DNA from 2 places in the Cryobacterium sp. TMT1-2-1 genome. Region 1 is predicted to be linked to the other one. Evidence: predicted binding sites of a transcription regulator. Region 1 holds the regulator's gene; the other holds the start of a gene.
What was found. The regulator HrcA, encoded in region 1, represses chaperone genes, less so after heat shock. The targets are predictions, from matches to a motif close to TTNGCACTCGNNNNNNNCGAGTGCNAA.
Positions count from the first base shown of each region.

Region 2: the regulator HrcA is predicted to act here: its motif matches at 9,940-9,966, upstream of groES (co-chaperone GroES).

Region 1 covers NZ_SOHC01000053.1:8,473-20,289, forward strand. The annotation lists gene E3T33_RS09390 (PhoH family protein) at 1-36, opposite strand, end outside; gene E3T33_RS09395 (HIT domain-containing protein) at 74-436, opposite strand; gene E3T33_RS09400 (16S rRNA (uracil(1498)-N(3))-methyltransferase) at 456-1,196, opposite strand; gene dnaJ (molecular chaperone DnaJ) at 1,207-2,313, opposite strand; gene hrcA (heat-inducible transcriptional repressor HrcA) at 2,419-3,441, opposite strand; gene E3T33_RS09415 (DUF4870 domain-containing protein) at 3,649-4,107, shown strand; gene E3T33_RS09420 (DUF4870 domain-containing protein) at 4,186-4,557, shown strand; gene hemW (radical SAM family heme chaperone HemW) at 4,577-5,800, opposite strand; gene E3T33_RS09430 (DUF1990 domain-containing protein) at 5,807-6,454, opposite strand; gene lepA (translation elongation factor 4) at 6,459-8,312, opposite strand; gene E3T33_RS09440 (amidohydrolase) at 8,351-9,589, opposite strand; gene E3T33_RS09445 (sensor histidine kinase) at 9,668-10,942, shown strand; gene E3T33_RS09450 (response regulator transcription factor) at 10,939-11,565, shown strand; gene E3T33_RS09455 (alpha/beta fold hydrolase) at 11,565-11,817, shown strand, end outside.
Region 2 covers NZ_SOHC01000057.1:302-12,118, reverse strand. The annotation lists gene E3T33_RS09820 (aminotransferase class I/II-fold pyridoxal phosphate-dependent enzyme) at 1-62, shown strand, start outside; gene guaB (IMP dehydrogenase) at 101-1,603, opposite strand; gene E3T33_RS09810 (branched-chain amino acid ABC transporter permease) at 1,881-3,146, shown strand; gene E3T33_RS09805 (branched-chain amino acid ABC transporter permease) at 3,161-4,141, shown strand; gene E3T33_RS09800 (ABC transporter ATP-binding protein) at 4,131-5,042, shown strand; gene E3T33_RS09795 (ABC transporter ATP-binding protein) at 5,029-5,799, shown strand; gene E3T33_RS09790 (ABC transporter substrate-binding protein) at 6,288-7,583, opposite strand; gene E3T33_RS09785 (ABC transporter substrate-binding protein) at 7,745-8,476, opposite strand; gene rarD (EamA family transporter RarD) at 8,525-9,493, opposite strand; gene groES (co-chaperone GroES) at 9,567-9,863, opposite strand; gene E3T33_RS09770 (class I SAM-dependent methyltransferase) at 9,995-11,185, shown strand; gene E3T33_RS09765 (hypothetical protein) at 11,225-11,635, opposite strand; partial or broken gene E3T33_RS15260 (DUF4190 domain-containing protein) at 11,703-11,817, opposite strand, start outside.

The sequences.
Region 1 (11,817 bases):
GAGGAGCCGCACCATGGCGATCCCGTCGACCTGCATCCGGAGCTCTGCGCGTTCGGCGCCGGCCGACGTCGCGTCAGTGGGAGCCAAGCGACCCCTCCTTCAGCTGTCCGCCCATGATGTGGGCGTGCACGTGGAAAACGGTCTGTCCCGCGGACGGGCCGGTGTTGAAGACGAGGCGGAATTCCCCGCCCGTGCGCTCGTCGGCGACCTGCCGGGCCACATCGACGAGTTCGGCCAGCAGGGCGGGTTCGGCCGCGGCGAGTTCGACCACGTTGCGGTACTGCTGCGTCTTGGTCGTGATGACGACGTGCACGGGCGCCTGCGGGTGGATGTCGTTGAAGGCGATGATGCGGTCGGTCTCGGCCACGATCGTCGCCGGGATTTCACGGGCGACGATGCGGCTGAAGATGGACGGTTCTGCGCCGGAGGAAGACATGTCTCTATCTTAAGCGGCGCTACCAGCGGCCGAGCGTCGCGTTCAGGATGGCCACCGCGGCCGGCCCCGCGGTGGAGGTGCGCAGGATGGTGTCGCCGAGGCGCACCCGCGTCGCGCCGGCCGCTTCGAGGATGGCCAGCTCCGACGGGGCGATTCCGCCCTCCGGCCCGACGACGAGCAGGATGTCGCGGTCGTCGGTCGGCGCGGGCACCTCGGTGAGCCGGGCCGAGGCGGTCGGCTCGAGCAGGAGCATCCGCGCGGAGCCGGCCAGGGCGGCCAGCGCTTTCGTACTCGCCAGGCCCTCGACGCTCGGCAGCCAGGGTCGGATCGACTGCTTGCCGGCCTCGCGCACGATGCTGGCCCAGCGCTCACGGCCCCTGGCGATCTTCGCACCCTCCCACCGGGACACCGATCGCGCCGCCGCCCACGGGATCACACCGTCGATACCCAGCTCGGTGGCGGCCTGGACGGCCAGTTCGTCCCGGTCGCCCTTGGCGAGGGCCTGCACGAGCAGGATCCGGGGCCTGGCCGGCGGCGTCACCGTGTTCGTGTCGACGCGGAGGGACAGCTCGGTCGGCTCCGCCGTGACGACGGTGCCGCCGAGGATGAGCCCGGCGCCGTTGCCGAGGAGCAGCTGCTCGCCCGGCCGGATCCGGCTGACCGTGACGGCGTGCCTGGCTTCGCTGCCGCCCACGCGGACGACCGCGCCCGGGGCGCAGTCCTCTGCCCGGAGCGACTCGTCGAGAAAGAAATGCGCCATCAGGCGGCTTCTAGCCGAGGAACCGATCGCGCAGCTTCGCGAACAGTCCCTGCTGGAAGTGGCTGAGCGAGGGTGCGGGCACCTTGTGCCGGGCCGCGAACGCCTCGATCAGCTCGCGCTCCTTGTGGTCGAGCTTGGTCGGGGTGAGAACCTGCACGCCGATCCGGAGGTCGCCGCGGCCGTTTCCGCGCAGCTTGGTCACGCCGCGGTCCTTGATCGTGAGGATCTCCCCGCTTTGCACGCCGGGCCGCAACTGGACCTCGATGTCGCCGTCGAGCGCGGCGACCGTCGTGGTCGTGCCGAGGATCGCGGTGGTCATCGGGATGTCCAGGGTGCAGAGCAGGTCGTCACCGTCGCGGCTGAAGACGTCGTGGTGGCGCACCTTCATTTCGAGGTAGAGGTCGCCGTTGGGGCCGCCGGCCGGGCCGGCCTCGCCGCTGCCGGGCATCTGCAGGCGCAGGCCGGTGTCGACGCCGGCCGGGATGTCGATGGGGACCTTGCGGCGGGCACGCACGCGCCCCTGGCCCTGGCAGGTGACACACGGGGTGGCGATGATGGTGCCGTAGCCGCGGCAGGAGCCGCAGGGGCTCGACGTCATCACATTGCCGAGCAGGGACCGCACGGCCCGCTGGATGTTGCCGGTTCCGTGGCAGATGTCGCAGGTGACCGGGGCCGTTCCCGGCTGGCAGCAGGTGCCGCTGCAGGTGCCGCAGACCACGGCCGTGTCGACCTCGATGTCGCGGTGCGTGCCGAAGATGACCTCGTCGAGGTCGAGCTCGACCCGGAGCAGCGCGTCCTGGCCGCGTTCGCGGCGCGATCGGGGTCCGCGGCTCCCGCCGCCTCCGCCGCCGAAGAAGGTCTCGAAGATGTCGCCGAAGTTGCCGAATTGGCCGTTGTCGAATCCGCCGCCGCCCTGCCCGCCCCGGTCGTACTGCTGGCGCTGTTTCGCGTCGCTCAGCACGTCATAGGCGTGAGTGACCGACTTGAACCGCTCGGACGCGTCGGCCCCCGGGTTCACGTCGGGGTGCAACTGGCGGGCCAGGCGCCGGTAGGCCTTCTTGATCTCGTCGGTGGTGGCATCGCGGGCGACGCCGAGTACTTCGTAATGGTCAGCCAAAGCTGGCTCTCCTTGAATATCTTGGGGGTGAGGTTCTGGAAATGGTGAGGTTCTGGAAATGGTGAGGATCTGGCCGTGGGTTCGCGGGCGGTGCGGGTTCGGGACCTAGTTCTCGCCGAGGAGGCGGGACAGGTACCGGGCGACGGCTCGGACCGCGGCCATGTTGTTGGAGTAGTCCATGCGGGTCGGGCCGAGCACGCCCAGCCGGGCAAGGTCGCCGCCCGGCGAGGTATAGCCGCTCGTGAGCACGGACGTCTCGCCCAGTCCGAACGGCGCGTTCTCGCGCCCGATGCTCACCGAGACGCCGTGCTGGTCGGTGGCCATTTCGCCGAACAGGCGCAGCAGCACGACCTGTTCCTCGATGGCCTCGAGCACCGGGTAGATGCTGCCAGTGAAGTCATGTTCGGTGCGGACCAGGTTGGCCGCGCCGGCCATCACGAGCTTGTCGTGACGGTTCGCGCCGATCTGGTCGCCCAGGGTGGCGGTGATCGGGCCGACGACATCCTCGAGGTCCCGTGGGACCAGCCCTTCCGGGCCGGACAGCGCCGTTGCCGCCTCGCTCATGCTCAGGCCGGACACGGCGGAGTTGAGCCGGGCGCGCACATCGCCGAGCTGCTGTTCGTCGAGGGCGCGAGGCAGCTCGATCACTCTCTGTTCGACCCGGCCGGAGTCCGTGATGAGCACGGACAGGATGCGGGTGCCGCCCAGGGGAACGAGTTCGATGTGGCGCACCCTGGCGCGGGACAGGGACGGATACTGCACCAGGGCGACCTGGTGGGTGAGCTGGGAGAGCAGCCTGACGCTCCGGGCCAGAACCTCGTCGAGGTCGGCGGACTCGCCCAGGAAGGTCTCGATGGCCCCTCGCGCAGCCGCGGACAGCGGTCGCAGGTCGGCCAGGTGGTCGACGAAGACCCGGTAGCCCTTGTCGGTGGGGATGCGCCCGGACGAGGTGTGCGGGGCGACGATCAGCTCTTCCTCCTCGAGGAGGGCCATGTCGTTGCGGATCGTCGCGGCAGACACACCAAAGGAGTGCCGATCGACGATGGTCTTCGACCCGACAGGTTCCCGTGAAGCGACGTAGTCCTGCACGATGACCCGCAGGACCTCGAGGCTGCGATCAGATACCATGACGGGTCGCTTCCCTCTCCGCTCGTGCTGCCGTGTTCTCGTGGCATGTGGTTGGCGGTGTTGGCACTCGCCCTTCCTGAGTGCCAATCATACCGCGACCCGCACGGGATCACCCATTGCTACAAGCGGATCGGGGGCAGTAGCTTATGCATATCGGCGCGGGAATCCCCGGCAGCCGACGAGCACCATTCGCTGAAAGGCACCCCGATGAGCGATCCGAACGCCCAGATCCCCGACGACCCGTACCGCGGCCAGCGACCGCCCCAGGACCCCTACCGGGCCCCGTACCAGGGCCCCGCCCCGGTTCCGGCCGCCCCGCTCACCGAGGCCGACGACCGGCAGTGGGCCTCCTTCGCCCACCTCGGCGGCATCCTGAGTTTCTTCCCGTCCCTGCTCATCTGGCTGATCTTCAAGGATCGCGGCCGCTTCACGGCGGAGGAAGCCAAGGAAGCCCTCAATTTCCAGATCACCCTCGTCTTCGGCTACGTGGCGATCAACATCATCGCCAGCTTCCTGGCGTCGATCACCTTCGGGATCGGTGGGATCTTCGGGATTTTCTCCGTGGCGCTGTGGGTCGTGAGCCTGATCTTCTCCATCCTTGGCTTCCAGCAGGCCAAGGACGGACACCACTACCGTTACCCGTTCGCGGTTCGCCTGATCAAGTAGCCCGGCCGCTACTCTGGTGTCGGCGTGACCGCACCAGGGGCCGACCAGACCGTGCCGACCAGACCATAAGGAGTCCGAATGTCCTCAGCACCTCCCCCCTCGAACCAGTACCAGGCCCCGACCCCGATGAACCCGGCCGACGAGAAGCTCTGGGCGACGCTGATCCATATCGGCGGAATCCTCTTCGGCCCGCTGCCGGCGCTGATCGGCTACCTCGTGCTGAAGGACCGCGGCCCGTTCATCCGCGCGCACACGGCGACGGCCCTGAACTTCCAGATCACCCTGCTGATCGCCTACATCGTGGGCGGCGTCACCGCGATCCTCCTGATCGGCTTCCTCATCCTCGGCGCGGCGTGGATCCTCGCCATCGTCTTCGGAATCATGGCCGCGATGGCAGCCAACACGGGCCGGTACTACACCTACCCGCTCACAATCAAGTTCGTCAGCTAGGGATCGACTGCCGGCGCGGTCAGTCGGTCAGGCGCCGGACGACCGCGTCCGCCAGCAGCCGGCCCCGGAGGGTCAGTTCGATCGAGCCGCCGATCGCCGCCGCGCCGTCGATCAGCCCGTCGGCGATCAGCCCGGCGACCTCATGGCGTCCCTGCGGCGACAGCGACGCGACCGCAATGCCCTCCCGGATGCGGCTCCGCAGCAGCACCCGCTCAACCTCCCGGGTCGCGTCGTCGAGCGTCTCCCGGCCGGCCGCAGGCGAGAGCCCGGAGAGCACCCGGTCCGCGTAGGCGGCCGGGTGCTTGACGTTCCACCAGCGCACGCCGCCCATGTGGCTGTGTGCGCCGGGACCGACGCCCCACCAGTCCTGGCTGCGCCAGTAGGCGAGATTGTGGCGGGAACGGTGGGCGTCGTCCGTGGCCCAGTTGCTCACCTCGTACCAGGAGTACCCGGCGGCGGCGAGCAGTTCGTCGGCCAGCTCGTAGAAGTCCGCCTGCAGGTCTTCGTCGGGCTGGACGAGTTCCCCGCGCCGGATCTGCCGGGCGAGCTTGGTGCCCTCCTCGACGATCAGCGAGTACGCGCTCAGGTGGTCGGGGGCCTGTGCAATCGCGTGCTCCAGGCTGGCTCGCCAGTCGGCGAGGGTCTCCCCCGGCGTGCCGTAGATGAGGTCGAGGCTGACGTCGAGCCCGGCGTCCCTGGCCCAGCGCACGACGAGCGGCACCCGCTCGGGGTCGTGGGTGCGTTCGAGGGTGGCCAGCACGCGCGGCACGGCCGATTGCATGCCGAACGAAACCCGGGTGAAGCCGGCGCCGGCAAGGTGGGCCAGGTAGGCCTCGTCGACGGAGTCGGGGTTCGCCTCCGTGGTGACCTCGGCGCCCGCGGCGATGCCCCAGACGGACCTCACCGACGCAAGCATCCGGGCCAGGTGCTCGGCCGGCAGCAGCGTCGGGGTGCCGCCGCCGAAGAAGACGGTCGAGGCCTCGCGGGCCGGCAGCCCGGAGTCTGTCAGGATGCGGCCCGCCGCCTCGACCTCGAGGACGGCCTGGCTCGCGTAGTCGCTCTGCTTGACGCCGCGCAGCTCGGTCGCCGTGTACGTGTTGAAGTCGCAGTAGCCGCAGCGCACGCGGCAGAACGGCACGTGCAGGTAGACGCCGAAGTCGCGCTCCGGCGCGCCGACCGCCGCCCCGGCGGGCAGCAGGCCGTCCGCCGGGGCAGGGTCTCCGAGGGGCTGAGGACCGGCCATCGGCGCCTACGCCGCGCCGGCGGGGTGCAGGGCCCGGAGGTAGCTCCGGGTGAACCGCGCCTGCTGCATCCGCAGGATCGGCCAGACCAGGCGGTAGTACCAGGTGCTCGGGCGGGAGAAGGCCCTGACCGTCAGCCAGACGGAGTCGTCCTCGTGCCGGGCGACGACGAAGGATTCCTCGCCGCTTTCCGGGTGGCCCTTCATCGTGCCGTAGGCGAAGCCGACCCGGTCGACCTCGTCGATCACGTAGACCACGCGCACCGGCGCCGTCACGGTGAACGGACCGAAGGGAACCCTGAGCCGGGCCGTCATGCCGTTGATGATGTAGGGCGTGCCGTCGTCCGAGAAGGTCTCTTCGTTGTCCGATCCGTTCTGGTCGGCCGCAGCGGTGCCGTCGGCGTTGAACCGGAGGCCGGAGTACTGCACCCCGGTTCCGCTTTCCAGGTCGGTGACGCTCATGCCGCTGCCGCGCTGCACACCCCAGGTCATCAGCGACCGCGAGGCCAGGCGGAAGCGCTCTTCGCCGCTGCCGAGCCGCACGCTGCGCTCCTGCGGCCGGTGCCCCTGGGGCGGGTAGCGGAGCAGGTCGGGCGCGAGGGTGCCGCCGATGGCCCCGTAGGTGACGGCGGCGTCGGTGAAGGTTTCCCGGCGCATCCGGCTACTTCTTCTCTTTCTTGGGCGGTTCGTCGCCGGAGAGCGCCGCGATGAATGCCTCCTGCGGCACCTCGACCCGGCCGACCATCTTCATGCGCTTCTTGCCCTCTTTCTGCTTCTCGAGGAGCTTGCGCTTGCGGGAGATGTCGCCGCCGTAGCACTTGGCCAGCACGTCCTTGCGGATGGCGCTGATGCTCTCGCGGGCGATGATCCGGGCGCCGATCGCGGCCTGGATCGGCACGTCGAACTGCTGCCGCGGAATGAGCTTCCGCAACCGCCCGGTCATCAGCACGCCGTACTCGTAGGCCTTGTCGCGGTGCACGATCGCGCTGAACGCGTCGACCTGCTCGCCCTGGAGCAGGATGTCCACCTTGACCAGGTCTGCTTCCTGCGAGCCGATCGGCTCGTAGTCGAGCGAGCCGTAGCCGGCCGTGCGGCTCTTGAGGTTGTCGAAGAAGTCGAACACGATCTCGCCGAGGGGCATGGTGTAGCGGATCTCGACCCGGTCCTCGCCGAGGTAGTCCATGCCGAGGAGGGTGCCGCGGCGGCTCTGGCAGAGTTCCATGATCACGCCGACGTAGTCCTTGGGCGCCAGGATGGCCGCCTTGACGACTGGCTCCTCGACCTTCGCGATCTTCCCGTTCGGGAATTCGCTCGGGTTCGTCACCGTGACCGTCTTCTTGTCGTCGGTGGTGACCTCGTAGATCACGCTGGGCGCGGTCGTGATCAGGTCGAGGCCGAACTCCCGGTCGAGGCGTTCGGTGATGATCTCGAGGTGGAGCAGGCCGAGGAAGCCGCAGCGGAAACCGAAGCCGAGGGCCACGGATGTCTCCGGCTCGTAGACGAGGGACGCGTCGGAGAGCTTGAGCTTGTCGAGCGCTTCGCGCAGGGCCGGGTAGTCGCTGCCGTCGATCGGGTACAGCCCGGAGAAGACCATCGGCTTGGGCTCGGTGTAGCCGGGCAGGGCGACCGTCGCCGGCTTCACCGCGGTGGTGACCGTGTCGCCGACCTTGGACTGGCGCACGTCCTTCACGCCCGTGATCAGATAGCCGACCTCTCCGACGCCGAGTCCCTGGCTCTGGGTCGGCTCGGGCGAGCTGACGCCGATCTCGAGGATCTCGTGGGTGGCGCGGGTGGACATCATCTGGATTTTCTCGCGCGGGCCCAGCTTGCCGTCGATCATGCGCACGTAGGTGACCACGCCGCGGTAGCTGTCGTAGACCGAGTCGAAGATCATCGCGCGGGTGGGGGCATCCGGGTTTCCGACCGGGGCCGGGATGAGCCGGGTGGCCCGGTCGAGCAGTTCGCTCACGCCCACGCCGGTCTTGCCGGACACCCGCAGCACGTCGTCGGGGCTGCCGCCGATGAGGCTGGCCAGCTCCTTCGCGTATTTGTCGGGGTCGGCCGCCGGCAGGTCGATCTTGTTCAGCACCGGAATGATGGTGAGGTCGTTCTCGAGGGCGAGGTAGAGGTTCGCGAGGGTCTGCGCCTCGATGCCCTGGGCCGCGTCGACGAGCAGGATCGCGCCCTCGCAGGCGGCGAGGCTGCGGGAGACCTCGTAGGTGAAGTCGACGTGGCCGGGCGTGTCGATCATGTTCAGCGCGTAGGTCTGGCCCTCGAGCTCCCACGGCATCCGCACGGCCTGGCTCTTGATCGTGATGCCGCGCTCGCGCTCGATGTCCATCCGGTCGAGGTACTGCGCCCGCATGGAACGCTCGTCGACGACCCCGGTGATCTGCAGCATCCGGTCGGCCAGGGTCGACTTACCGTGGTCGATGTGGGCAATGATGCAGAAGTTACGGATGAACGCCGGCGGGGTGGCGGACGGTTCAAGCGCCTTGAGAGCTCTGGGTGACATGGTGCCCCAATTCTTTCATGCTCAGCGGCGCCGCAGGTCTACCCGCGCACAGCGAGCCGTTCGCTGCGCTCGACGACACGTCCGGCGCCGTCGGACCAGCGGTAGACCTCGACCCCGGAGATGAGCACGAGTTCGGCGCGGGAGTTGATGTCGAGCGGGTCGCCCGACCAGACCACGACATCCGCGTCGAGGCCCGGCGTGAGCGAACCGACGCGGTCCTGCAGGCGCATCATCGCGGCCGGGTTCACCGTGAGGGCCTCGAGCGCAACCCGCGCCGACAGGCCCTCCTTGACGGCGAACGACGCCTGGTGCACGAGGAAATTGATCGGGACGACGGGGTGGTCGGTGGTGATGGCCACCCGCACCCCGGCCGCGGCAAGCGCGACGAGGTTGCCGATCGCGCGGTCGCGGAGCTCGACCTTGGTGCGGGAGGTGAACAGCGGCCCGAAGATCACCGGGATGTCGCGCTCGGCGAGCACGTCGGCGAGCTTGTGCCCCTCGGTGCCGTGGTTGATCACCAGGCGGTAGCCGAACTCGTCGGCCAGGCGGAGTGCGGTGGCGATGTCGTCGTGGCGGTGCACGTGCTGGTCCCAGGCGAGCTCACCGGAGAGCACCCGGGCCAGGGCCTCCTTGCCGAGGTCACGGGTGAAGGGTTCGTTCTTCTCCGCGGCGGCGTCACGCGCCTCGGCGTAGTTGCGGGCCTCGACGAAGGCCCGGCGGATGATCAGGCTCACGCCCAACCGGGTGCTCGGGGTCTGCTTCTTGTCGCCGTAGACCCGCTTGGGGTTCTCGCCGAGGGCGGACTTGACGCTGACCGACTCGCTGATGACCTGCTCGTCGACGGTGCGGCCGCCCCAGCTCTTGATCGCGACCGTCTGCCCGCCGATCGGGTTGCCGGAGCCCGGCTTCACCACGATCGTCGTGACTCCCCCGGCCAGGGCGTCCCGGAATCCCTCATCGTCGATGTTGATCGCGTCGATGGCACGCACGCCGGCCGTGTTGGGGTCGGTCATCTCGTTGGTGTCGTTGCCGGCCCAGCCGTTGGCCTCCTCGTCGATGCCGACATGGCCGTGCGCCTCGATGAAGCCGGGCAACACCCACTTGCCGGCCGCGTCGATGATGACGGCGCCGCCCGGGATGGACAGGTCGGCGCCGACCGCGGAGATCAGTCCGTCCTCGATCAGCACGGTGCCCCGTTCGATCGGGTCGCCGGCGACCGGGACGACCCGGGCGTTGACGAGGGCGATCACGCGGGCGGAATTCAGCGGTGAAGTCATGACTCGACCCTAGCCACTCCCGACGGTCATCCCTTCGATGGATGCCCGGGAGCATCCGCTCTGGTTAGGCTGGGCGCAATGTCCAGCCCTGCCGCCCCGGGCCCAGTCGCCCCAGGCCCTGTCGCCACCCTGCCGTCCGCCAGCATCGGCGGCGGCCTGCCTTTGTCGGCGCTCACCCCGGTGTTCACCGGGCTGCGAATGGGACTCCACCTGCTGATCGCCGCGCTGACCGCCCTGGTCGTGGTGCGCGCCCTGTTCGGCGCCTGGCCCGACCCAGCTCTGATCGTCGGCCTGGCGGCCGTGTTCCTCGGCAGCTACTTCGGCGGCAGCTACCTCGCCCGCACGCGCCGGGAACGGTGGATCATCCCGGTCTGGCTGGGCCTGCTGCTCGTGGAGTGGCTCGGTCTCACCCTCCTGGCCCAGGACGCCGCGTACATCGTCTTCCCGCTGTTCTTCCTCCAGCTCCACGTGCTCCCCCTCCGCTGGGGCGTGCCGCTCGTCCTGGTCAGCGTGCTGCTGGCGGTGTGGGCGCTCAGCCGCAACCTCGGTTTCAGCGTGGGGGCCGCGCTCGGGCCGCTGGTCGGCGCCGGCGTGGCCGTCGCGATCGGGCTGGGCTACCGGGCTCTGCTGCGCGAGGCCGCCGAACGCCAGGCCCTGATCGGTGAGCTTCGGGGCGCCCAGGCCGACCTCGCCGCGACCGAACGCCAGGCGGGCATCCTGGCCGAGCGCGGACGGCTCGCCCGCGAGATCCACGACACGCTCGCCCAGGGCCTGTCCAGCATCCAGCTGCTGATCCATGCCGCCGAGCGCACGGTGACGGATGCCGCGGCGCTCGAGCACCTGCGCCTCGCCCGGGACACCGCGGCCGCGAATCTGCAGGAGACACGCCGGTTCATCCGCGAGCTCACTCCCCCGGCCCTGGACACCCAGACCCTCCCCGGCGCCCTCGCCCGCCTGGCCGACACCGTGACCCGCGAGGCCGCCGGGAGCAGGGAGGCGACGGCGGTGAGCCTGCACGTCACCGGGGAGCCGGTCGAGCTGCCCATGCGGCTCGAAGCCACCCTGCTGCGGATCGCCCAGGGCTCGCTGGCCAATGTGGTCCAGCACGCGGCGGCGACCCGCGCCGAGGTCACCCTCAGCTACATGAGCGACGAGGTCACGCTCGATGTCGTCGACAACGGGCGGGGCTTCACCGCGACGGAGCCCACGCCCGGGCTCCGCACCGAGTCGTTCGGGCTGGTCGCCATCCGGCAGCGGGTGGAGCAGCTCGGCGGAACGTTCGTGGTGGAGTCGCGCCCGGGGCGCGGGACAGCGGTCGCCGTGACCTTCCCGCTGGGCGAGGGTGCGGCGTGATCCGCCTCCTCCTGGCCGACGACCACCCGGTGGTGCGCGCTGGCCTGCGCGCCCTGTTCTCGGCCGAGGCAGACATGGACGTCGCGGCGGAGGCCGGCAGCGCGGAGGACGCGGTCGCGCTCGCCGCGGCGGGCGGCGTCGACGTGGTGCTGATGGACCTGCAGTTCACCGGAGCGCTGCAGGGAGCGGAGGCGACCCGGGCCGTGCGTTCGCGCCCGGGAGCGCCTCGCGTGCTCGTCCTGACCAACTACGACACGGATGCCGACATCCTGGGCGCAATCGAGGCCGGGGCCAGCGGCTACCTGCTCAAGGACGCCCCGCCGGCCGAGCTCATCGCGGCCGTCCGCGCTGCGGCGGCCGGGGAGAGCGCGCTCGCGCCCGCCGTCGCCTCGCGACTGGACACCCGCGCCCGGGTGCCGGAGACCCGGCTGTCGCTGCGGGAGGCCGAGGTGCTCACGCTCGTCGCGGCCGGGCGATCGAACCGCCAGATCGGCCAGGACCTGTTCCTCAGCGAGGCCACGGTCAAGTCCCACCTCGCGCACATCTTCGCCAAACTCGGGGTCGGCTCGCGCACCTCGGCCGTGGCAGCGGCCCGGGCCGCCGGAACCATCAGGAACAGCTGATGGCCGCCATCCCGATCCTGCTCGTGCACGGCATCCGCACCTCGGCCTCGATGTGGCGGCAGCAGGTGGAGCGGCTCCGAGACGACGGGCACTCCGTGCTCGCGATCGACCTGCCGGGCCACGGCGCGCTGCTCGGCGAGGAGTTCACAGTGGAGGGCGCGCTCCGCGAGATCGATACCGGCGTGACCGCACTCGGCGGCCGGGTGATGCTCGTCGGCCTGTCGCTCGGCGGCTACTACGCGATCGCCTACG
Region 2 (11,817 bases), on a different contig from region 1:
TCGCACATGCCCTCGCCCACCCCCGCGAAACCGCAGTTGTGCGCGCTAAAAGTGCTTCTTAGCGCGCACAACTGCGGTTTCGCGGTGGGGGTGGGACGGATCAGCGGCGGTAGTTGGGCGCCTCGACCACGATCTGCACGTCGTGCGGGTGCGACTCCTTAAGCCCGGCGGCCGTGATGCGCACGAACTTGCCCTTCTGCTTGAGCTCATCGATGGTGCGCGCGCCGACATAGAACATCGACTGGCGCAACCCGCCGATGAGCTGGTACGCCACCGCCGACACCGGCCCGCGGTACGGCACCTGGCCCTCGATGCCTTCGGGGATGAGCTTGTCGTCGGAGGGGACATCCGACTGGAAGTAGCGGTCCTTGGAATACGAGGTCTTCGTGCCCCTCGACTGCAGGGCGCCGAGCGAGCCCATGCCCCGGTAGGTCTTGAACTGCTTGCCGTTGACGAAGACCAGTTCCCCGGGGCTTTCGTCGCAGCCGGCCAGAAGCGAGCCGAGCATCACGGTGTCCGCTCCGGCCACGAGGGCCTTGGCGATGTCGCCGGAGTACTGGAGCCCGCCGTCGGCGATCACGGGGATGCCGGCCTCACGGGCGGCCAGTGACGCCTGGTAGACCGCGGTGATCTGCGGCACGCCGACGCCCGCGACGATGCGCGTGGTGCAGATGGAGCCCGGGCCGACGCCGACCTTGATCGCGTCCGCTCCCGCGTCGATGAGCGCCTGGGCGCCGGAGCGGGTCGCCACGTTGCCGCCGATCACGTCGACCGCGGCGAACGCCGGGTCGGACTTGAGCTTGCGGATGATCTCGAGCACGCCGGCACTGTCGCCGTTGGCCGTGTCCACGACGAGCACGTCGACGCCCACCTCGAGCAGCGCGGTCGCCCGGCGCCAGGCGTCGCCGAAGAATCCGATGGCCGCGCCCACGCGCAGCCGGCCGGCCTCGTCCTTGGTGGCGTGCGGGTACTCCTCGGACTTGTCGAAGTCCTTGACCGTGATCAGGCCGGTGAGCTTGCCGCCGCCGTCGACGAGGGGCAGCTTCTCGATCTTGTGCCTGGCGAAGATGGCCACTGCGTCCTCGGGGCGCATGCCGACCTTGCCGGTGATCAGGGGCGACCTCGTCATCACCTCACGGACCAGGGTCGTGTGCTTCTGGGTTTCGGAGATGAAACGCATGTCCCGGTTGGTGATGATGCCCACCAGCACGCCGTCGGAGTCGACGACCGGCAGGCCGCTGATCCGGAACTGGCCGCAGAGCGCGTCAACCTCCGCGACGGTGGTGTCGGGCGAAGTTGTTACCGGATTGGTAATCATGCCGGATTCGCTGCGCTTGACCAGGTCGACCTGCTCGGCCTGGTCGCCGATGGAGAGGTTGCGGTGCAGCACACCGAGCCCGCCCTGACGGGCCATCGCGACGGCCATCCGGGTCTCGGTGACGGTGTCCATCGCACTGGAGATGAGCGGGGTTGCGACGGAGATCCGGCGCGTCAGCCGGGACGTCGTCTCGGCCTCACTGGGAATGACGTCGGTGTGCCCCGGCAGGAGCAGCACGTCGTCGTAGGTGAGTCCGGTGAATCCGAACGGATCTGGCTGATCCATGAAACCCCTTTGCGTGTGGCGGAAGCGTGCGGAAGAAATGTCCGGGGATCAGCGGGACTGGACCGGTTCTTCAATGTTAAGCGAGAATGCGGCCCCGGCATTCCGCGGCCCCAATCCACGGCGAAGCGGGCCGCGAAACAAATACGACATAATCTCTAGGTACTGTCAACAAAGTTGTTGCAGGAAAAACCCGAGGTCCGCTCGGCCACAAGCCGGGCCGGCGCCACATGGAGGTGCAGTGAATTCCACTGGTATAGCCCACAGATTCTCACCCCGGATGTTGGTGGTCTTCTTCGGTGTGCTGCTTGCGGCCCTGACGCTGTCGACCCTCGCCATCAGTCCGGCGCATGCGGATGAGATCAATACCGACAAGTACGACTACGTGCTCACCGGTAACGCGCAGTTCGACGGCGAACCGCTCGACGGAGTGCTCATCACCGTGACGGGCGGCGGCTACGAAGCCGAGGTCGAGACCGGCGTCGACGGCAAGTGGAAGATCGGGGTCCCGGAGAAGGGCACCTACAAGGTCATCCTCGACGAGGAGACGCTCCCCGATGGTGTCGTCGTGGCCAAGGGCGGCGCGGAACTCACGGCCGAATTCGGCCTCACCAAGGTGAAGTCGGTGAACTTCTTCCTCGGTGAGGGCGTCCGGACCACGGTGCCGTTCTTCGACCAGTTCCTCAGCCAGTTCGTCAACGGCCTGAACTTCGGCCTGCTGCTCGCGCTCGCCGCCATCGGCCTCTCACTGATCTTCGGCACGACCGGGCTGAGCAACTTCGCCCACTCGGAGATGATCACCTTCGGCGCCCTGATGACCCTCGCGTTCTCGGGGCTGGGCCTGCCGATCTGGCTCGCCATCATCCTCGCCATCGTGCTCAGCGGCGCGCTCGGCTGGGGCCTCGACGCGACGATCTGGAAACCCCTCCGCCGCAAGGGGGTGGGGCTCGTCCAGCTGATGATCGTGAGCATCGGCCTGTCCCTGGCGATGCGCTACACCTACCAGTACTTCATCGGCGGCTCCACGAGCCAGCTCCCCGGCGCCGGCCAGGCCGACCTTAAGTTCGGTGCGGTCCGCATCTCGCCGATCGACCTCGCCAGCATGGGGATCAGCATCGTCGTGCTCCTGGCCGTCTCGTACTTCCTGCTGCGCACCCGCCTCGGCAAGGCAACCCGAGCCGTCTCCGACAACCCCAGCCTCGCCTCGGCGAGCGGCATCGACGTCGACGGCGTCATCCGGATCGTCTGGATCGTCGGCGGTGCGCTCGCCGGCCTGAGCGGCGTGCTCTGGGCGTACTTCCGCCCCGGCGTGAGCTGGGACATGGGTTTCCAGATCCTGCTGCTCGTCTTCGCCGCCGTCACCCTGGGTGGCCTCGGCACCGCGTTCGGAGCGTTGATCGGTTCGATCATCGTCGGCTTGTTCGTTGAGCTCTCCACGCTGTGGATCCCGTCCGACATGAAGTACGTCGGCGCACTTGTCGTGTTGATCCTGGTGCTGCTGCTTCGGCCGCAAGGCATCCTGGGTCGCAAAGAGAGAATTGGCTAGAAGGGCATCCGATGATCGACTGGGGAGCAATCTTTAGCAACGCAGCCGTCGAGCTGATCAGCCCGACCACCGCTGCATACGCCCTCGCCGCGCTGGGCCTTGCGGTCCACTTCGGCTACACCGGCCTCCTGAACTTCGGGCAGGCCGGGTTCATGGCCCTCGGCGCGTACGGCTACGCGATCTCGATCCTGACCTTCGGCTTCCCCGTCTGGGGCGCCGTGCTGGTCGGGATCGGCGCATCCGTCGTCTTCGCCCTGATCCTCGGTATCCCGACGCTGCGACTGCGGGCGGACTACCTGGCCATCGTCACGATCGCGGCGGCCGAGATCGTGAGGCTGCTGTTCACGACGAACAGCTTCGCCTCGGTCACCGGCTCGGCCAACGGGCTGAGCGGCTACAAGCTCGGCTTCGCGGCCCTGAACCCGATCCCCGAAGGCACGTACGGCTTCGGGCCGTTCGAGAACAACGCCTACGACTGGTGGCTGCGCATCGTGGCCTGGTCGGTCGTGGTGCTTGTCGCCCTGTTCATCTGGCAGGTCATGCGGAGCCCGTGGGGACGCGTGATCAAGGGCATCCGTGAAGACGAGGATGCCGTGCGTGCGCTCGGCAAGAACGTCTACGCCTACAAGATGCAGTCGCTCATTCTCGGTGGTGTCTTCGGAACCATGGCCGGAATGATCTTCGCTCTGCCCCGTGCGGTCGTGCCGTCGAACTACCAGACGTCGCTGACCTTCTTCATCTACGCGATCCTGCTGCTCGGCGGGGCGGCGACGATCCTGGGCCCGATCATCGGCTCGATGATCTTCTGGGTGCTGCTCTCCTTCTTCTCCGGGTTCATCGCCCGCGCGGTCGAGGCGGGCTGGCTGCCGTTCATGACGAACGTCCAGGCCGGGCAGTTGCGCTTCATCCTCGTCGGCGTCGCGATCATGCTCATCGTCATCTTCAGACCCCAGGGCATCTTCGGAAATAAGAAGGAGTTGGCCTTTGTCCACTAACACCGTCCCCAACGGCAAGCCCGTCAAGTCGACCGACCTCCACATCGGGGCCGCCGAACCCGGCTGCAAGAAGCGCGACCCGATCCTCGTCGCCGAGGGCGTCAGCCGCACCTTCGGCGGCCTCAAGGCGGTGGATGTCGACCACCTCGAGATCCCCCGCGGCGCCATCACCGCCCTGATCGGGCCGAACGGGGCCGGCAAGACCACCCTGTTCAACCTGCTCACCGGCTTCGACAAGCCGGACACCGGATCCTGGACCTTCGAGGGAAAGTCGCTGGCCGGCATGCCGGCCTACCGGGTCGCCCGGATGGGCCAGATCCGCACCTTCCAGCTGACGAAGGCGCTCAGCCTGCTCACCGTCATGGACAACATGAAACTCGGCGCCAAGGGCCAGATCGGGGAGAACCTGTTCCGGGCCCTGCTGCCGTTCCTCTGGCGCAAGCAGGAGGAGGAGAACGAGGCCAAGGCCCTCGATCTCCTTGCCCGGTTCAAGCTCGACGAGAAGAAGGACGACTACGCGGCCAGCCTCTCCGGCGGGCAGCGCAAGCTCCTCGAGATGGCGCGGGCCCTGATGAGCGACCCGACCCTGGTCATGCTCGATGAGCCCATGGCCGGCGTGAACCCGGCGCTGACCCAGTCGCTGCTCGACCACATCCTCAACCTCAAGGCGGAGGGCATGACCGTGCTCTTCGTCGAGCACGACATGCAGATGGTGCGCCACATCGCCGACTGGGTCGTGGTCATGGCCGAAGGCCGCGTCGTCGCAGAAGGCGACCCGCACGAGGTCATGAAGAACCAGGCCGTGATCGACGCGTATCTCGGCCAGCACCACGATGAAGACCTCGGCGCTGACACGGAGCACGTGGAAGCCATTAAGGAGCTGCTCGATGACAAACTCTAGCCCGATGTCCGCACCGGCGCAGACCGAGACCAGGGCCGCGGTCGTCGAGGTCAGGAACGTGACGGCCGGGTACGTGCCCGGTGTGAACATCCTGAACTCGTGCTCGCTCACCGCCTACGAGGGCGAACTTATCGGCATCATCGGCCCGAACGGCGCCGGCAAGTCGACGCTGCTGAAGTCCATCTTCGGCCAGGTCAAGGTACGTGAGGGCGAGGTCATGCTGCGCGGTGAGAACATCACCAACCTCAAGGCGAACAAACTCGTCTCCAAGGGCGTCGGCTTCGTTCCGCAGACGAACAACGTGTTCCCGACGCTCTCCATCCTGGAGAACCTCGAGATGGGCATGTTCCAGAAGCCCAAGGGGCTCGCGGAACGGCTTGAGTTCGTGACGGAGATCTTCCCGGAGCTGAAGAAGCGCCTGTCGCAGCGGGCCGGCTCGCTCTCCGGCGGCGAGCGGCAGATGGTCGCGATGTCGCGCGCACTGATGATGGGCCCGCACGTGATGCTCCTGGACGAGCCGTCCGCGGGGCTGTCGCCGGTGCGCCAGGATGAGGCGTTCCTGCGCGTGAAGGAGATCAACAAGGCCGGCGTGACCACGATCATGGTCGAGCAGAACGCCCGCCGCTGCCTGCAGATCTGCGACCGCGGCTACGTGCTCGACCAGGGCCGCGATGCCTACACCGGCACCGGACGCGAACTGCTGAACGACCCCAAGGTGATCGGCCTCTACCTGGGAACCCTCGGCCAGGACGAGTAGCACCACCCCGCGGCCGCCTGCGGCCGCTCTGAAGCGGCGTCCGGGTTCCCCGGGCGCCGCTTCCGCGTGTCGCCCCGCGCGCGTCACCGCCCGCCGCGGCCGCCCGCCGCGAGAGTCGCCGATTGTGCCGAGAGTCGCCGCTGCACCGGCGACACTGGGCAGAAACGGCGAGTCTCGGCGCAATCTTCGCCGAGATTGACACGTCCGGTCGAGTTGCCCGGCACGCCAGGGCAACTCGACCGGAACGGTCAAAGTCGGCGACACGTGCGGGGGCGCACGGGCGGGGGCGCACGGGCGGGGGCGCACGGGGCGAAGGGCGCACGGGGCGAAGGGCGGGCAAAGGGCGCGAGGGCGCGCAGGCTGCCGAGGGGACGGCTGCCGCCTTTCGCGACGCCCCGCGTCGCGTGCGAGCAACGCAAAAGGGCCCCGACCGGAGTCGGGGCCCTTTTGCGTCAGTACTGCTCAGCCAGTGACCGGCAGGTCAGTGACTAGTTGATGCGCTTGTATGTGTTGTCAGCCTTGTACTCGTAGACACCGATGGTCGCCTCGGTCGGGTCGCCGTTCTCGTCGAACGTGACCGGGCCGGAGAAGCCGTCGTAGTTGACCTGCTTGCCGTCTGCGAGAGCCTTGGCGGCTGCCTTGAAGTCGGAGACCTTCTCGCCTTCACCCTCGCCACCGGAAACCTGGCGGAGGAAGTCAGCGATCTTGGCGCCCGAGACATCGTTGGCTGCGTAAGCGGCCAGGGCGATGAGCATGACGGAGTCGTAGGACTCAGCCGCGTAGCTGAAGTCCTTCAGCGTCGGGTCGACCTCGAGCAGGCGCTCGGTGAAGTCGCCGAGGGTTCCGACGTCGAGGCCGGGCAGGGTGCCCTTCGAGCCTGCGATGAGACCGGGGGCGAAGTCCTTGCTGTAGTCGGCGAGGTTTCCGTCAACCAGGTAGAGCTTGTCGCCCGGGTAGCCGGTTCCGACGAGCGCCGGGATGATGATCTTGGCCTGGTCGAACGTGATCAGGGCGATCGCATCCGGGTTGGCCGCGGTCACTGCGGAGATCTGCGCCGCGAAGTTGGAGTCACCCTCGTTGAAGAGCTCCTCCGCGACGACCTCGCCGCCGGCGCTTTCGAACGTCTCCTTGAGGGATGCGGCCAGGCCGGTCCCGTAGGCGTCGTTCAGCACGATCATGCCGAGGGTGCTGTTGCCGTCTTCGGCGATCTGGTTGCCCAGAACCTCGCCCTGCAGCAGGTCGGAGGGAGCCGTGCGCCAGTAGAGGTTCTTGTCGGCGTACTCGGTGAAGTCCGGCGAGGTGTTGGCCGGGGAGAACTGAACGACGCCAGCGGCGACGATCTGGTCGATCACGGTCTTGGACACACCCGAGGATGCCGCACCGACGATGGCCGAGACATCCTGCGAGAGCAGGTCGGTCACGGAAACGGTCGCGGTGTCGGTCGTGGTGTCGCCCGAGTCACGGAAGACGGCTTCGACCTTCATCCCGAGGTTCGCGTCGTTGATGTCGTTCACGGCCAGCTGCACGCCGGCTTCTTCGGGCGGGCCGAGGAAGGCCAGGGCGCCACTCTGGGGAAGAATCGTGCCGATCTTCAGGGTGAGATCGCGGTCGCCGGCCTTGACCGTCTTGGCGTCACCGCTCGCAGCGGGGGCCTTGTCACCGGCGGGTTCTGCGGCGGTGCCGCTGCAGCCGGTGAGCAGAAGTGCACTGACGCCGACCATGGCGATACCAGTGACGACGGCCCGGACTGAGCGGGAGGCCGAAGCCTTCGCGAGTACGCTCAATTTTGCTCCTTGGTAGTAGGAAAAGTCATACATCACGGCAGCCGAGTGGCTGCCGTTCTGTCACAGTAGGCATAGCACCTGCGGGTAAACAAGGAAATCGGCTCCAAGTTGAGCAAACCGTCCCAAATCGTTACGAAAAACGATCAATACGCATCAAATCGTTACGAACGCTCCCCCGTCGCGCCGACAAAGCGAATCTCCTGCTTGTCCGCGAGTGCAGCGAGGCATTCGCCCCAGGACGTGCAGGCCGTCGGCCCGGATGCGACGAAATCGAGCCTCGAGGCGACGGACGGTCCCCCGTCGTCGCCGGCGACGGTCGCGGCGAGCGCGGCCGTGACGACGCCGTCAAAGGCCTCCGCCCCGCCAACAAAGCCGGTCAGCCCCGGGTCGGCCGAGCGAAGCCGCTTCGCGAACGGGTTGCCCGGGGCGATGGGCTTTCCATCGTGCATGAAGTCGCCGAGCGGAAGGATCGGGATGTCCGCCGCCTCGAGGGCCGCCACCGCCGCCTCGGGCACCTTCACGGCGGGATCCCAGAGCACCACGTCGACCTTGCGGGCGATGAGGTTGGTCAGGGCGACATCGAGGTCGCCCGCCGAGTTGCGGTGGACCAGCTCAAGCGGCTTGCCCAGAACCCCGCCCTGCTCGGTGATCTCCCGCAGGGCGACCTCCGTCCCGGCGACCTGGGCCTTTCCCGTTGCCGCGGCATCGCCGGTCATCGGGAACATGGTTCCCAGGCGCAGGATGCCGTCACCCGACGGGGCGGGCACCGGCAGTGCCGTCGCGGACGGAGTCGGCTTCGGGGTCTTCGGGGCCTCGGGGGCGGTGCATCCGGTCAGGCCGACGACCAGGGCTAGGGCCCCGGCGATGACGACGGGGAAGGCGCGGTACGTCATCTGGTGTGTCCTTTCACAGCGGGGTACGCCTTCGAGCGTACCGTCCACTCAGGCAGGCTCGAGGGATGCCCGGCGCGGTGCGCGGCCCGTGGCGATCATGTCGACGGTCAGGATGAGCAGCGCGAGCCAGACCAGCCCGAAGCCGGCCCAGCGCTCGGTGGGCATCGGTTCGCGCAGGATGACCACGCCGACGAGGAACTGCAGGAGCGGCGCGAAGTTCTGGATCAGCCCCAGGTAGCTCAGCGGCAGGCGTCGGGCGGCCGCGGCGAAGAAGAGCAGGGGCACGGCGGTGACGACCCCGGATGCGACGAGGCCGAACGTGTGCCACGGCGAGACCGTGCCGAAGGTGAGGCCGGACATCATGCCGACCACCACCAGCTGGATGACCGCGATCGGAGCGAGCCAGGCCGTCTCCAGGGTGAGCCCAGCGACGGCATCGACGTCGCCGCCGACGCGCTTCTTGATCAGGCCGTAAAAGCCGAAGGAGAACGCCAGCACGAGCGAGATCCAGGGCAGCCGGCCGTACCCGATGGTGAGCACGACCACGGCGAGCAGGCTGACGCCGACGGCCACCCATTGGAGGCGCCTGAGCCGCTCCTGCAGCACGAGCACGCCGAGGACGACCGTCACGATCGGGTTGATGAAGTACCCCAGCGCCGCCTCGACCACGTGGCCGCTGAGCGCGGCGAAGACATACGTCTGCCAGTTGATGAAGATGAGCAGGCCGGCGAGTCCCATCGTCCAGACGACGCGGGGCCTCCGCAGCAGGCCGACGAGCGAGCGCCATTGCCGGGTGACGGTGATGATGAGCGCGCAGAAGACGAGCGAGAACAGCACCCGCCAGGCAACGACCTCGAACGCCGACGTCGGCACGAGCAGGATGAAGTAGAGGGGAAGAAGCCCCCAGAGGGAGTAGGCGAGGACCGCGAAAATCAGGCCGGTGCTCTGGTCGCTGCGCGGCGCGCGCCCGGTGCGCCCACCTTTCGGCGCAGCGGTCCGTGTCGGCTCGTTATCCATCGCGTATCCCTCCGAACGTGAAGAATCCCGGATGGCGATGCCATCCGGGATTCAACGATAACGCGGGGGGTGACTAGCGAACGACGACCGCGAGCACGTCGCGGGCGGACAGGACGAGGAGGTCCTCGCCGCCGAACTTGACCTCGGTTCCGCCGTACTTGGAGTAGATCACCTTGTCGCCGACGGCGACGTCGAGCGGGATGCGGTTGCCGTTGTCGTCAATGCGGCCGGGGCCGACTGCGACAACTTCACCCTCCTGGGGCTTTTCCTTGGCGGTGTCAGGAATGACCAGACCTGACGCGGTGGTCTGCTCTGCGTCGACCTGCTTGATGACGATGCGATCCTCGAGCGGCTTGATGGAGACCGACACGGTTGACCTCTTTCTTAACGAAGTTTTGGGTTAGCAGACTCACAGCGAGAGTGCTAAAAACGAGTTTAGGGCGCATCTGGCACTCACGCAACGTGAGTGCCAGACACGGGCGGGCTTGGTAGGTTTGCGGGATGGATCGCTCTGAGCTCGTCGAGCTGTTGTCGCCCGAGGGTTTGCGCCTGTTGGACTCGTTGCCGCCGTATGAATCGACGGTCGATGTCGTGCGGATGGTGAGCGACCTGCGCAAGGCCGGCCACCCGCCGGGCCTGGTCGCCGCGGTGCTGAGCCAGTCCCGGCTCCGCGCCAGGGCCGAAGCCAAGTTCGGCGAGTTCGCCGGGCGGATGCTCTTCACCGAGGCCGGGCTGGAACAGGCCACCCGGTTCCGGGTCGCCGCGCTGCACGCCGGCCGGTTCGTCGCCGCCGGCACCCACCGGGTCGTCGACCTCGGCTGCGGGATCGGCGGGGATGCGATGGCGATGGCGGCGATGGAGCTCACGGTGACGGCCGTCGACGCCGACGAGGTCACCGCCGCGGTCGCCAGCTACAACCTGGCCCCGTTCCCGAGCGCGACCGTGCTCAACGCCGAGGCGGAGAGCATCGACCTCGACGACTTCGACGCGGCCTGGCTCGACCCGGCCCGGCGCACGGCCGGACACACGAACACCTCGCGGCTGACCAGGCCGGAGGACTACTCCCCCTCGCTCGACTGGGTCTTCGGCCTGGCCGAGCGCCTGCCCATCGGCGTCAAGCTGGGTCCCGGCCACGACCGCGACCTCATCCCGGCCGCCGCCGAGGCGCAATGGGTCTCCGTCGACGGCAAGCTGGTCGAAATGGGCCTGTGGTTCGGCGTCCTGGCCCGGGACGGGATCCGCCGCTCGGCCCTGCTGCTCGGCCCCGACGGTGTCGCGGAGCTGACCGCCCCCGCCGACAGTGAAGACGTCGGGGTCGGCCCACTCGGCAACTACCTGTACGAGCCCGATGGTGCGGTCATCCGCGCTCGCCTGATCGGCGACCTCGCCCGCTCCCTCGATGCGCACATGCTGAGCGAGGGAATCGCCTACCTGACCTCCGCTGCCCTGCAGCCGACCCCGTTCGCCTCGGCCTTCCGCGTGCTGGAATCACTGCCGGTCGACGAGAAGAAGCTGCGCCTGGCCCTGCAGGAGCGTCGCATCGGGACGCTGGAGATCAAGAAGCGCGGGGTGGATGTCGACCCCGCGACCCTGCGCGCGCGCCTGCGCCTGAAGGGCCCCGAGTCGGGAACCCTCGTGATGACCCGCGCCGGCGGGCACCGGGTCGCCCTGCTGGTGGAACGCGTTCGTTAGCGGGACTTCGCCCGTCCGGCGGTCCCGGCCCGGCGTCCCTCAGGCCAGCGCCGGAAGCAGCACCTGGGTGATGTAGACGATCCAGCCGACCGCGATGGCCAGCCCGGCCACTCCGGCCACGAGTCCGGAAACCCACCAGGTCTTCGCCCGGCACTCCAGGCTCCGACCCACCAGGGCCAGAATGACGGCGGCGAGGGCGAAGGTGGCACCCCAGATGCCGAAGATGCCGAGCAGCAGCCCCAGGAGCCCGCACACGAACGACGCGATCGAGAAACCGCGCCGGTTGACCACCGTGTGGATCTCGTCCTCGGTGTACACGCGGGGCACCCATTCGGTGGGTGCCGTCATCGTGGACTCCCAGGCGAGCTCGCCCTCGACCTGCACCGGCGGGCGGGTCAGATCGAGGCGGAAGTCCTCCGGCGACCTGAGGTCGCGGTCCTGCCCGGTCATGTCGGTTCCTTAGAAAGCCAGGTGCGCGCCGCCGAGGCGACGGCGCCCACCGTCGGTGATTGTGCGATCAGTACTGAGGTGCGGGCAGCGTGCCCGGCTGGTAGCCCGCGAAGAAGATTCCCCAGAGCACCAGGCTGAGCAGGGCCACGGCGACTCCGACGATGCCGGTGATGATGCCGGTC